One region of the Streptomyces sp. CNB091 genome, then DNA from elsewhere that is predicted to be linked to it. Evidence: riboswitches for the same ligand, from Rfam matches in the RefSeq annotation. Region 1 holds a riboswitch; the other holds the start of a gene.
The links. Region 1 has a riboswitch for cobalamin ahead of D581_RS0113275 (cobalamin biosynthesis protein). Riboswitches for the same ligand answer to the same signal wherever they lie in the genome.
Positions count from the first base shown of each region.

Region 2: another riboswitch for cobalamin. It lies ahead of D581_RS0120835 (ribonucleoside-diphosphate reductase subunit alpha); the one in region 1 lies ahead of D581_RS0113275 (cobalamin biosynthesis protein).

Region 1 covers NZ_KB898995.1:338,036-344,680, forward strand. Annotated here, with positions in the region: gene D581_RS0113270 (cobyric acid synthase) at 1-677, opposite strand, end outside; gene D581_RS0113275 (cobalamin biosynthesis protein) at 718-1,704, opposite strand; cobalamin riboswitch at 1,843-1,972, opposite strand; gene D581_RS0113280 (hypothetical protein) at 2,124-2,354, opposite strand; gene D581_RS0113285 (inorganic phosphate transporter) at 2,367-3,629, opposite strand; gene D581_RS0113290 (class II aldolase/adducin family protein) at 3,907-4,566, shown strand; gene D581_RS0113295 (alpha/beta fold hydrolase) at 4,700-5,827, shown strand; gene D581_RS0113300 (hypothetical protein) at 6,012-6,645, shown strand, end outside.
Region 2 covers NZ_KB899000.1:278,229-284,873, forward strand. Annotated here, with positions in the region: gene D581_RS0120815 (carbon starvation CstA family protein) at 1-475, shown strand, start outside; gene D581_RS0120820 (YbdD/YjiX family protein) at 472-675, shown strand; gene D581_RS0120825 (hypothetical protein) at 811-1,491, shown strand; gene D581_RS0120830 (GNAT family N-acetyltransferase) at 1,560-2,069, shown strand; cobalamin riboswitch at 2,134-2,257, shown strand; gene D581_RS0120835 (ribonucleoside-diphosphate reductase subunit alpha) at 2,394-4,808, shown strand; gene D581_RS0120840 (ribonucleotide-diphosphate reductase subunit beta) at 4,808-5,824, shown strand; gene D581_RS0120845 (hypothetical protein) at 5,863-6,078, opposite strand; gene D581_RS0120850 (helix-turn-helix domain-containing protein) at 6,160-6,645, shown strand, end outside.

The sequences.
Region 1 (6,645 bases):
GGCAGCACCCCGTACGTCCGCCGCCCGGTCAGCCCGTACAGCATGTCCAGGCCCGGTTCCAGCAACGAGACGTCGCCCCGGAACTTGTTCACCAGATAGCCCGCGACGAGCGCCTGGTCCTCCGCGCTCAACAGCGCCGTCGTACCGAAGAAGGAAGCGAAGACCCCGCCCCGGTCGATGTCCCCGACCACCAGGACCGGGAACCTCGCGGCCCGCGCGATCCCCATGTTCACGATGTCCGTGCGCCGCAGATTGATCTCGGCCGGGGACCCGGCTCCTTCGCAGATGACCGCGTCGTACGTGGCCCTCAGCTCCTGAAGACAGTCCGTCACCGTCCCGAGCAACGCTTCCTGCCGCCCCCCGTGGTACCCCCGGGCGCTCATCTCTCCCACCGGCCTGCCCATCAGCACGACCTGGCTGGACCGGTCACTGCCGGGTTTCAGCAGCACCGGGTTCATCAGGGCCGTCGGCTCCACCCGGGCGGCCTGCGCCTGCATCGCCTGGGCCCGGCCGATCTCCGCGCCCTGCCGGGTCACGAAGGAGTTCAGGGACATGTTCTGGGCCTTGAAGGGCGCGACCTTCACGCCCCGGCGCACCAGCCACCGGCAGATGCCCGCCGTGACGACGCTCTTGCCCGCGTCCGATGTGGTCCCCGCGACCAGCAGCCCGCCGCTCATGCCCGCTCCCGTTCCCGTACCGCGTTCCGTGCCGGACCGTTCATGACCGCCCCCGACCCCGCTGCCGCCCTGCCAGCGACCGTCGCGCGACCACGCGGCCCGCGACCATCCGCCCCGCCACGCACACGCCGAGGGCCAGCGCGCTCACCCGGCGCGACAGCCGTACCGCGCGTTCGATGTCCGCGCCCCGCACGTCCCGCCCGGACTCCCCGTTCAGCACCGGCCGGTGCTCGACGCGCCCCGCGTACGCCAGGGTCCCGCCCAGCCGCACACCGAGCGCTCCCGCGAACGCGGCCTCCACCGGCCCCGCGTTCGGGCTCGGGTGACGCCCCGCGTCCGCCCTCCAGGCGCGTACGGCCTCCCGGGGCCGCCCGCCGCCCGCCACGGCCAGCGCGGCCGTCAGCCGGGCGCCGGGCCACCCGGCGAGGTCGTCCAGACGGGCCGAGGCCCAGCCGTAACGGCGGTAGCGGGGCGACTTGTGGCCGACCATCGCGTCGAGCGTGTTCACCGCCCGGAAGCCGACGAGCCCCGGCACCCCGCCGATCGCCCCCCACACCAGCGCGCCGACGACGGCGTCCGAGGTGTTCTCGGCGACCGACTCGACGACCGCGCGGGCGATGGCCGGACCGTCCAGGGAGTGGGGATCGCGCCCGCACAGACGCGGCAGGCGCTCCCGTGCCACCTCCAGGTCCCCGGCGGTCAGGGCGCCGCCGATGGCGCGGGCCTCCCGCCCCAGTGACGTCCCGCCGACGACGGACCAGGCGGTGGCGGCGGTCAGCGCGACGGCGAGCGCGGGGCGTCCCCGGACGGCGCGCGCGGTCAGCGCTGCGGCCCCCACGGCGCCTCCGGCGCAGACGAGGGTGTGCAGCGCGCCCCGCCCCCGGCCGTCACGCCACAGCAGGGACTCCACCCGCGCGGCGGCGCGGCCGAACCCGGCGACGGGGTGGCCCCGGCGGGGGTCGCCGAACAGGGCGTCGGCGATCAGCCCGGCCGTGGCGCCGTACGCGAAAACGCGGTCGGCACGCATGGCTCAGCCGGTCGCGGGGAGAGGTGTTCCGGCGCGAGGGCCTGTCGTGGGGGGCACAGGAAGGGGCACACGGCGGCCGGGCATGGCGTATGTCCTCACTCAGGGTCCGCGCCCTGGTACGACGTGACCGGCGACGAGAGTCTCCTGGCTTCCGGATCCGCGGTTCCCCCGGCCTTCCAGCCCACGTGAGCGGGCCGTGACGTTCCGGTGTGGGGGAGCGCTCCCCGGTGACAGTGGCGGGACCGCGCCGGATTCGCACCGGCTTCCTCTGCTGTCGCCGTAAATGGCTCCGGCAGTCCACCACGCCCCGCGAACAGCCGTCAACTCGCTGTTGACCTGCGGGGCTCCACTGTGCGCAGACACACATCGGGCCGGACACACGAGAGTGTGTCCGGCCCGAAGGGGTGCGGGGTACGGGGTCAGGCGACGATCAGGTAGATCCCGTACGTGACCGCGGCCACGCACGCCGCGAAGCAGGCGTACGCGCCGGTGCGCGCCAGCGCGACCGACCCGCCGGCGGCGTTGCTTCCGGCCGTGGCGGACTGCTTGGAGAGGGCGACGATGCCCAGGGTGAAGAGGCCGACCAGCGCGACGGTGACCACAAGGCTGACACCGAAGACGGAGGCGAGAGCTGCCCAGTCGATTTTCATGCGGATCTGTCCTTACACCTTGGCCGGCGGCCGGGCCGGGTCGTCGGGCGCCGAGGCCGGGGCCGGGATGGTGGTTGCGAGGTCGGCGGCCGGGCCGCCGACGGGCGGCGGCTGGACCGCCGCCATGGCGGTGGTGACGACGCCCTGGGGCTCGCCCTCCCCGTCCGTGTCGTTGACGTTGGTGTGGTCGACCGGCTGGCGGCGCGAGGCCAGCCAGATGGCGAACGAACCGCCCACCAGGATGACCGCCGTGACGGCGATGCCCCAGGGGCCCTGCTTGGTCAGGAACTCGGCGCCCGCACCGATCAGACCGGCCGCCGGGAGCGTCAGCCCCCAGGCGACGAACATCCGGGTGGCGGTGGACCAGCGGACCACGCCCCCCTTGCGGCCGAGGCCCGCGCCCATGACGGCACCGGAGCAGGACTGGGTGGTGGAGAGCGAGAAGCCGAGGTGCGAGGAGGCCAGGATGACCGTCGCCGCGCTGGTCTGGGCGGCGAAGCCCTGCGGCGGCTGGAGGTCGGTCAGTCCCTTGCCCATCGTGCGGATGATGCGCCAGCCGCCGAGGTAGGTGCCGAGCGCGATGGCCACACCGGCGGAGACGATGACCCACATGGGCGGGTTGGAGCCGGGGGCCAGGACACCGCTGGTGACGAGCGCCAGGGTGATGATGCCCATCGTCTTCTGGGCGTCGTTGGTGCCGTGGGCGAGCGAGACGAGACCGGCGGAGGCGATCTGTCCGGTCCGGTAGCCCTTGGCGGTCGACTTGAGCTGTCCCTCGTCGGTGACGTTCCGGTTGATCCGGTACGTCAGCCGCGTGGCCAGCATCGCGGCGATACCGGCGACCAGGGGGGCCGCGATCGCGGGCAGCAGCACCTTGGTGACGACGGTGCCGCCGTTGATCGAGGACCAGCCGGCCGACATGACGGCGGCGCCGATCAGTCCGCCGAACAGGGCGTGGGAGGAGCTGGAGGGCAGGCCGACCAGCCAGGTCAGGAGGTTCCACAGGATGGCGCCGACGAGCGCCGCGAAGATGACCTCGGTTCTGATGCCGTCTTCGTTGACGATCCCGCCGGAGATCGTCTTGGCGACCTCCACCGACAGGAACGCGCCGATCAGGTTGAGAACGGCGGACATCGCCACCGCTGTCTTGGGCTTCAGAGCGCCGGTCGAGATGGTCGTAGCCATCGCGTTGGCGGTGTCGTGGAAACCGTTCGTGAAATCGAACACGAGAGCTGTCACGACCACAATCGCAAGCAGCAGCGTGATGTGTTCCATTTACCCAGGCAATCGTTCGACGTCAGTGGCACATGGACCGTAGGCAACCTGGATGAACGGAAGATGAACTGGGCAGGGCGCTGCGGTGACTCCAAACGGAGTGCGCTCCCTCCGCTTGTGTCCGGGAGGGGCCGCATGGTGCCTGTGGGGCGGGGCGTGGGCTGCTCTTTGCCACTGGATGGCGAACATTTTGAACGGCTGTTCGGCACTCGGAAGAGACCTCCGTCACCTCTCATGTGACGTTCCGGTTGCGCCTCTTGACCCCTACGCTCGCCCCATGAGCGAGCAGCACTCGGAATCCGTCGGCCGGACCTGGCTGGACGTCGTCGCGACCGCCCGCCGCAGCGCGGCGGACGGCCTGGTCGTCGGCACCTCGGGCAACGTGTCGGCCCGCGTCGGCGACCTGGTCCTGGTCACGCCCAGCGGGGTGCCCTACGACCGGCTCGGACCCCACGACGCGGTCGGCGTGGATCTGGAAGGCCGCCAGGTCCTCGGCGACCTCGGTCCGACCAGCGAACTCCCCCTCCACCTGGCCGTCTACCGCTCCACCGACGCCGCCGCCGTGGTGCACACCCACGCCGTGCACGCCACCGCCGTCTCCACCCTCGTCACCGAGGTGCCGCTCGTCCACTACGCCGCCGCCCTCCTCGGCGGCCCCGTCCGCACCGCCGCCTACGCCCGCTACGGCACCCCGGAACTGGCCGAGGCCATGCTCGGCGCCCTGGAGGGCCGCACCGGCTGTCTGCTGGCCAACCACGGCACCGTCACCTACGGCGACACGCTCGACCGGGCCTATGAGCGCACCGCCCAACTGGAGTGGCTCTGCCGCCTCTGGCTCACCGCGAGCTCCCTACCCGGCCGCACCCCGTCCCTGCTCGACGCGGCCCAGCTGGCCGAGGCGACGGAAGCCCTCAAGGGATACGGCCAGCCCGGCTGACCCCCGTCTGCCTCCGAGCACCCCCGTGGACCACCGGGGCCCGGGCCACGGCCCCGGACCGGCCCCGGCCCGCGTCCGACCCGGACGGCCCCGCCCACTGGCAGCCCGCCTCCCGCCCCACGACACTGAAGCGGTGCGCCCGGTAACCGCGACGGCAACGGCCGTCACCACGATCCTCGGCGTCGGTGCGACAGCGGTCGCGGCCGGCCGGTACGCCAGCGACGTCGCCCTCAGAGCGACGCCCGGACGTCCCCTCCCCGCCGACCGCAGACTCACCGTGCACGCCACGGCGGCCGGACAGGTCACCCTGACCCGGTCCTTCTCGGCGCTCAGGCCCGGCACCTACGGCCTGTCCGGGCCCGGCGTCCACGCGGTCGTCGGGCCCGTCGTCGAAGGGGCCTCCCAGGCCGCCGACACCGTCGTCCGCAGGCTGGAGAGCGTCGGCCGGGGACTCCTCGAACCGGGCGCGAAAGTGCGGCTCACCCCCGCGCTGTACGACGGCGACCCGAGCGGTGACCTCGGCCTGGACCACCAGGAGGTCGAGATCCCCGGCGAGCTGGGCACCCTGCCCGCCTGGTACGTCCCCGGCGCCCGCGACACCTGGGTCATCACCGTGCACGGCCTCGGCACCACCCGGGCCCACCCCATGAACCTGATGGGGTTCCTCCACGAACAGAGCTTCCCCGTGCTCGACCTCGCCCACCGGGGCGACCCCGGAGCCCCCCGCCCCGCGGACGGCCTCAGCCACTTCGGCGCCTCCGAGTGGCGCGACCTCGACGCCGCCGTCCGCTGGGCCCTGCGCCACGGGGCCCGCAACGTGATCGTCCACGGCTGGTCCACCGGCGCCACCATGGCCCTGTACGCCGCGGTCGAGTCCCCGCTCCGCGACCGGATCAGCGGCCTCGTCCTCGACTCCCCGGTGCTGGACTGGCAGGTCACCCTGCGCGCCCTGGCCGCGGCCCGCGGGGTCCCGGCCGCCCTCCTGCCGCTCGCCGTCCGCGCCGCCCAGGGCAGGACCGGGATGAACGCCGCCGCGCTGCTGGAGACCTCGGCGCCCGCCTCCCTGCGCACCCCGACCCTGATCCTGCACGGCCCGGACGACACCATCGCCCCCTGGGCCGCCTCCCGCGAGCTCGCCGCCCGCCGCCCGGACGTGGTCAGTCTCCACGCCGTGCCGCAGGCTCCGCATGCGTCGATGTGGAACGCCGGCCCGGCCCGCTACGAGGAGACCCTGCGACGCTTTCTCACCCCCCTGATGTGAGCCGATGGGGTGAACTCTCCCGCTTGCCGCCGCACCGGGGGAACCTTTCCCGTACCGGCGAAACGCCTTCCGTTTGGGCTTTCGGGCCGTCAGGGGCAAGACTGCTCCCGTGACGTCCCGTACTCCGCGCGACTCCAGGCTGCGACTTGTCCGCCCGCGACCCCTCGCCACCGCCCGCAAGGCCGTGACGACCCGGCGCACCAGGCCGGCTCCCCGGCCCCCCGAGGGCACCCCGCCCCGTACGGAACTGGCGCGCCAGGCCAGGACGGTGCTCGCCGACGCCGTACGCATCGCCCACTGGGCGGCGGGCACGCCGGGGCCGGGCACCGCCGCCCCGCTCGCGGCCCACGCCCTCGAACGGGCGGCCACCGCTCTGGAACTCTCCCCGGCGCAGGTCCGCGCCGGCTGGGACCGGGCCCGGCTGGCCGGACTGATCGAACTGCACGGCGACACCGCCCGCCCCGGCTGGCGGCTGCGCGCCTGGGACCGGGACGACTCCGCCGTCCTGCGCGGCTGGGTGGCGCTCTTCGACGCCTGGTCGCTCGTCCACGCCGCACCCGCGGACATCGAGGCGGGGGCGGTCGCCGAAGCCGTCGAGGCCGTGCCCCAGGTGCTCTCCCTCCTCCAGCTCTCCGCGGGGCCCGTCACCGTCCCCGCCCTGCTGGACCTCCTCGGGCAGCGCGTCGCCGAACTCCAGGAGGAGCGCTGCGAAGTGCCCCTGGGGCCCGGCAGAACCGCGCCCGCCGCCCCGGCGGAGACCCCCGCCCGGGCAGCGACGGCCGAGAACGGCGCCGGACCCGCCCGGAGCGCCGACCTCA
Region 2 (6,645 bases), on a different contig from region 1:
CAAGTCCGGCCGCCTCAAGTGGGCGTGGGTCACCGCGGTCCCGCTCGCCTGGGACGTGGCGGTCACCCTCACCGCGAGCTGGCAGAAGATCTTCTCCGACGACGTCAAGATCGGGTTCTTCGCCCAGCGCGACAAGTACCAGGCGGGCATCGACGCGGGCGAGGTGCTGGCCCCCGCGAAGAGCATGGACGACATGCGGACCGTCGTCACCAACTCCACCGTCGACGGGGTGCTGAGCGCGCTCTTCGCACTCCTCATCATCGTGGTGCTCGTGGACGCCGGGCGGGTCTGTTACCAGGCGATCCGCGACCCGGAGAGCGTCAAACTGCACGAGACGCCGTACGTCGAGTCCAAGCTCGTCGCCCCGGCCTCGCTCTTCGCGACCAAGGAGGAGAAGGCCGAACTGGCCGCCGCCGGAGTCGGCCCCGAGGGCGGCATCCGCAAGGAGGCGGCGGAGACGGGGAGCCGGACATGACGGTCGCGGACGTGCGACGGGTGGCCGGACGGATCCGCTGGTACGTCCGTGAGCTGACCGGCGAGTCGACGTACGACCGCTATGTGGCGCACGCGAGGGCCCACGATCCGGACACGCCGGTGATGAGCCGTCGCGCCTTCGAACGCGGCCGCATGGACGCCCGCGAGGCGGATCCGCGCGAGGGCTTCCGCTGCTGCTGAGCACCCACCGGCCGGAGATCGGGCCGCCGCACCCCTTCCACGGGTGCGGCGGTCCCTTTTCGCACCCTCGAACGGACTTCGGCGCCGCTCGATTTCCCGGTGCACGGAACCCTCACCGTACGAAAGGATGTGCCCATGACATCGCATCCCCGGCCGCCCCGGCTCCGTCCCGTACTCACGACCTTGGCGCTGGCGCTGAGCCTGGCGGCGGCGACGGGCTGCGGCACCCAGGTGGCGACCGGCACGGAGACGGCGGACCGGAGCGCCTCGGCGGACCCCGCGCCCGACCGGGCGGAGCTGGAGGCGCGGGCGCTGGCCGCGCAGACCGTCGCGGAGCACGTGTGGGTGACCGAAGTCCCGGGGTACGCCCTGGCCCGCCAGTCGGTCGGGGTGATCGGCGACGACGGGTTCGGCAGCGTCTACACCACGCCCGACGGCGGGCAGATCCAGCTGCGGGTGGAGCGCCGGGCGCACGCCGGGGCCGACTGTACGAAGGACCCCGCGCCCGCCGGCGGCCAGGAGCCCCTGAAGACGTGCGAGCGGGACGGTGACCAGTGGTACCGGGCCACGGATTCGGGCCACGCGTACGCACGGGAGCAGGGCGGACTCGTGGTCACCGTGAGCGGGGCGCCCGACGAGGTGGACCGGGCTACGCTGCGGTCGGCGGCACGGGCCGCCCACCGCGCCGACGACCGCGAGCTGGACCAGGTGCTGCCGCCTGCCGACGGGGCCGGGGGGCGGCAGCCGGTCGAACGCGGCGACCTGCCGCCGGTGGGCGACGGCGCCCCGAACAACGACGTGGGAGCGAGCGGCTGACAGGGGAGCGAGCGGCTGACGTAGAAGCGAGTGGCCGACGTAGGAGCTGACTTGGGGACGAGTGGCTGATGGACCTGACGATCAGAGCGGCGGAGCCCGGCGAGTACGCGGTCCTCGGCGAGATCATCGCCCAGGCGTATCTCGGCGACGGTCTGCTGGACGGCCCGCGGGACCCGTATCTGCTCAAACTGCGGGCGGTGGAGCAGCGTGCGGCCGAGGCCGAGGTCCTCGTCGCGCTCGACGTGGACGGGTCGGTGCTCGGCGGCGTGACGTATGCCGCACCCGGCACCCCGTGGCGCGACATCGCCGGTCCGGACGAGGCCGAGTTCCGGATGCTGGCGGTGGCCCGCGAGGGGCGTGGGCGGGGCGTGGGAGAGGCTCTCGTGCGGGCGTGCGCCGAGCGCGCCCGGTCCGCCGACGACGTGCGGGCGCTGGTGCTGTCGACGCAGCCGGGCATGCTCGGAGCCCATAGGATCTACCGTCGGCTCGGCTTCGTACGGACCCCCGAACGGGACTGGGAACCGGTGCCGGGACTACGGCTCATGACCTTCCGGCTGGAGCTGGAGGCGCCCTCCTGAGGGGCGCGTTGAATCGTCGCGACACAACATGTGGGGGCCGCTTCATCCGACGGCCCCCACATGTATGCTCGACCTCGCTGTCGCCGCAGGGGAATCCGGTGCGAATCCGGAACTGTCCCGCAACGGTGTGATCGGTGTGCTTTTGCGCACCCGCAAGTCCGAAGACCTGTCGACAGCGCGTCCGGCTCGACCGAACCGGACGCCAGACGTCCGGGTCTCGCGGATAGGCCGGTGGACGCCGTCAGCTGTGCTGCCCTGCCCCGGGTTTCGCGCTGCCCGGCTTCCCCGCCTGCCGCCGGCCCCTGCCGAGCGAGGGAAAGCCCAGTGACCATCGCGCCCGCCGATCCGGTTTCAGCCACCGAATCCGCTGCCTCCACCCCGTCCGGAGCAGGCACGAACGACGGACCCGGGACCGCCCTGCTGCGGACCCTGACCGACCTCACCGTCGATCTTCCCGACACCGACCCCGGACGGGTCGCCGCCGCCGCGCTGCGCGGACGCAACGCCCGCTCCGACGAGGCCGAGCTGCGCTCGCTGGCCACCGAGGCCGCCGCGGGGCTCATCTCCGAGGACCCGGCGTACTCCCGGCTGGCAGCCAGGCTGCTGACCCGCTCGATCGCGGACGAGGCCGCGGGCCAGGGTGCGACGTCCTTCTCCGCCTCGGTCGCCGTGGGCCACCGTGAGGGCCTGATCGCGGAGCGCACCGCCGCGTTCGTCGCGCTCCACTCGGCCGCACTGGACAAGCTCGTCGAGCAGGCCCTGACGGACGGCGCCGACGACCGCTTCGGCTACTTCGGTCTGCGGACGCTGCACAGCCGCTACCTGCTGCGCCACCCGATCACCCGGCAGGTCATCGAGACCCCGCAGCACTTCATGCTGCGCGTGGCCGCGGGCCTCGCCGAGGACGAGTCGGTGCGGGCGCTGGACGAGGTCGCCGCGCTCTACGGGCTGATGAGCCGGCTGGACTACCTCCCCTCCTCCCCCACGCTCTTCAACTCCGGCACCCGGCACCCGCAGATGTCCTCCTGCTATCTGCTGGACTCGCCCAAGGACGAGCTGGACTCGATCTACGACCGCTACCACCAGGTGGCGCGGCTCTCCAAGCACGCGGGCGGCATCGGTCTTTCGTACTCCCGCATCCGCGCCCGGGGTTCGCTGATCCGGGGCACCAACGGGCACTCCAACGGCATCGTGCCGTTCCTGAAGACGCTGGACGCCTCCGTCGCGGCGGTGAACCAGGGCGGCCGGCGCAAGGGCGCGGCGGCGGTCTACCTGGAGACCTGGCACGCGGACATCGAGGAGTTCCTGGAGCTCCGCGACAACACGGGCGAGGACCAGCGGCGTACGCACAACCTGAACCTGGCGCACTGGATCCCGGACGAGTTCATGCGCCGGGTCGACGCGGACACCGAGTGGTCGCTGTTCTCCCCCGCCGACGTGCCCGAGCTGGTCGACCTGTGGGGCGACGCGTTCGACGCGGCCTACCGGGCGGCCGAGGCCAAGGGCCTGGCCCGCAGGACGATTCCGGCGCGTGAGCTGTACGGCAGGATGATGCGGACCCTCGCGCAGACCGGCCAGGGCTGGATGACGTTCAAGGACGCCTCCAACCGGACCGCGAACCAGACCGCCGAGCCGGGCCGGGTCGTGCACTCCTCCAACCTGTGCACGGAGATCCTCGAAGTCACGGACGACGGCGAGACGGCCGTCTGCAACCTGGGCTCGGTCAACCTCGGCGCGTTCGTGGCGGACGGCTCGATCGACTGGGACCGCCTGGACTCCACGGTCCGTACCGCGGTGACCTTCCTGGACCGGGTCGTCGACATCAACTTCTACCCGACCGAGCAGGCCGGGCGCTCCAACTCCCGCTGGCGGCCGGTGGGCCTGGGCGCGATGGGCCTCCAGGACGTCTTCTTCCAGCTGCGGCTGCCCTTCGACTCCCCCGAGGCCCGCGCGCTCTCCACGAAGATCTCCGAGCGGATCATGCTGGCCGCCTACGAGGCGTCCTGCGACCTGGCGGAGCGCTCCGGCCCGCTGCCGGCCTGGTCCGAGACCCGGGCGGCGCGCGGGGTGCTGCACCCCGACCACTACGCCACCGGGCTGAACTGGCCGGAGCGCTGGGACGCCCTGCGCGCCCGGATCGCGAAGACCGGGATGCGCAACTCGCTGCTGCTGGCCATCGCCCCGACCGCCACGATCGCCTCGATCGCCGGGGTGTACGAGTGCATCGAGCCGCAGGTCTCCAACCTGTTCAAGCGCGAGACGCTCAGCGGTGAGTTCCTCCAGGTCAACGCCTACCTGGTGGACGAGCTGAAGAAGCTCGGCGTGTGGGACGCCCGCACCCGTGAGGCGCTGCGCGAGGCGAGCGGCTCCGTGCAGGGCTTCGCCTGGATCCCCGACGACGTGCGGGCGCTGTACCGCACGGCGTGGGAGATCCCGCAGCGCGGCCTGATCGACATGGCGGCGGCCCGTACGCCGTTCCTCGACCAGAGCCAGTCGCTCAACCTGTTCCTGGAGACGCCGACGATCGGCAAGCTCTCCTCGATGTACGCGTACGCCTGGAAGCAGGGGCTGAAGACGACGTACTACCTGCGTTCGCGCCCGGCGACCCGGATCGCCCGTGCCGCGTCCGGCCAGGCGTCGGCCGCCGCCCCCATTCCCGTACAGCAGGCGTCGGCTCCCGACGCGGACGCCATCGCCTGCTCCCTGGAAAACCCCGAGTCCTGCGAGGCCTGCCAGTAATGAGCACCAACGACCACAAGAACCTGCTCGACCCGGGCTTCGAACTGACCCTGCGCCCCATGCGCTACCCGGACTTCTACGAGCGCTACCGGGACGCGATCAAGAACACCTGGACCGTGGAGGAGGTCGACCTCCACTCGGACGTCTCCGACCTCGCCAAGCTGTCGCCGGGCGAGCAGCACATGATCGGCCGGCTGGTGGCGTTCTTCGCGACCGGTGACTCGATCGTCTCCAACAACCTCGTGCTGACGCTGTACAAGCACATCAACTCCCCCGAGGCGCGGCTGTACCTGTCGCGGCAGCTCTTCGAGGAGGCCGTGCACGTCCAGTTCTATCTGACGCTGCTGGACACCTATCTGCCCGACCCGGACGACCGGGCGGCGGCGTTCGACGCGGTCGAGGAGATCCCCTCGATCCGTGAGAAGGCGCAGTTCTGCTTCAAGTGGATGGACTCGGTCGAGAAGATCGACCGGCTGGAGACGAAGGCCGACCGCCGCCGTTTCCTGCTGAACCTGATCTGCTTCGCGGCCTGCATCGAGGGGCTGTTCTTCTACGGCGCCTTCGCGTACGTGTACTGGTTCCGCTCGCGCGGTCTGCTGCACGGTCTCGCCACGGGCACCAACTGGGTGTTCCGTGACGAGACGATGCACATGAACTTCGCGTTCGAGGTCGTGGACACCGTCCGCAAGGAGGAGCCGGAGCTCTTCGACGACGCGCTGGAGCAGCAGGTCACCGACATGCTGCGGGAAGCGGTCGAGGCGGAGCTGCAGTTCGGCCGCGATCTGTGCGGCGAGGGCCTGCCGGGCATGAACACCGAGTCGATGCGCCAGTACCTGGAGTGCGTCGCCGACCAGCGGCTCGCCCGCCTCGGCTTCCCGACGGTGTACGGGTCGGAGAACCCGTTCTCCTTCATGGAGCTCCAGGGCGTCCAGGAGCTGACGAACTTCTTCGAGCGCCGCCCGTCCGCCTACCAGGTGGCGGTCGAGGGCTCGGTCGGGTTCGACGACGACTTCTAGACCCTCCGGTTCCAGACCCTCCGGGCCCAACGGGTCTCTCAGACCCTGGCCCAACTTCTGAGGTAGGAGCGCCGCGCAGCCGTCACCGGTCGCGCGGCGCTCCGCGTTTCCGGGGGCCCCGCCGCCCGCCGCCCGCGTTCCGCCTCCCGCAGCTGGCGGTCGATGCGGCGATCGCGGGCGACGCCGAGGGCCACGGGCGCGAGGACGAAGGCGAAAAGTGCCGCTACGACCAGGTAGTTCAGGAATGTGTTCATGCCTCTACTCTGGACCGCCGGAACGAGAATCATCAGTGGCAGGACTGCCATGAGGCATCAAATAGCTGCCACACTCACACCATGCTGACCAATGTCGCCGCCCTCCTCCTCGACGAGGTCCACCCCTTCGAACTCGGCGTCCTGTGCGAGGTGTTCGGACTGGACCGCAGCGAGGAGGGCCTGCCGGTGCACGACTTCGCGGTGGTCTCCGCCGAGGGGCCCGTCCTGAACACCCACGCGGGCTTCACCATCTCCACGCCGCACGGCCTGGAGCGGCTGGAGGAGGCCGACCTCATCGCCGTGCCGGCGGGCAGCCACTTCATACGGCGGGAGTATCCCGAGGAGGTGCTCGACGCCCTGCGCCGGGCCGTCGCGCGCGGCTCACGGGTGCTGAGCGTGTGTTCGGGGGCGTACGTGCTGGGCGCGGCCGGGCTGCTGGACGGCCGCCGCTGCACCACGCACTGGCGGCACGCGGCGGAGCTGTCGCGGCGCTTCCCGAAGGCGATCGTCGAGCCGGACGTGCTGTACGTGGACGAGGGCGCGGTGATCAGTTCGGCGGGCACCGCC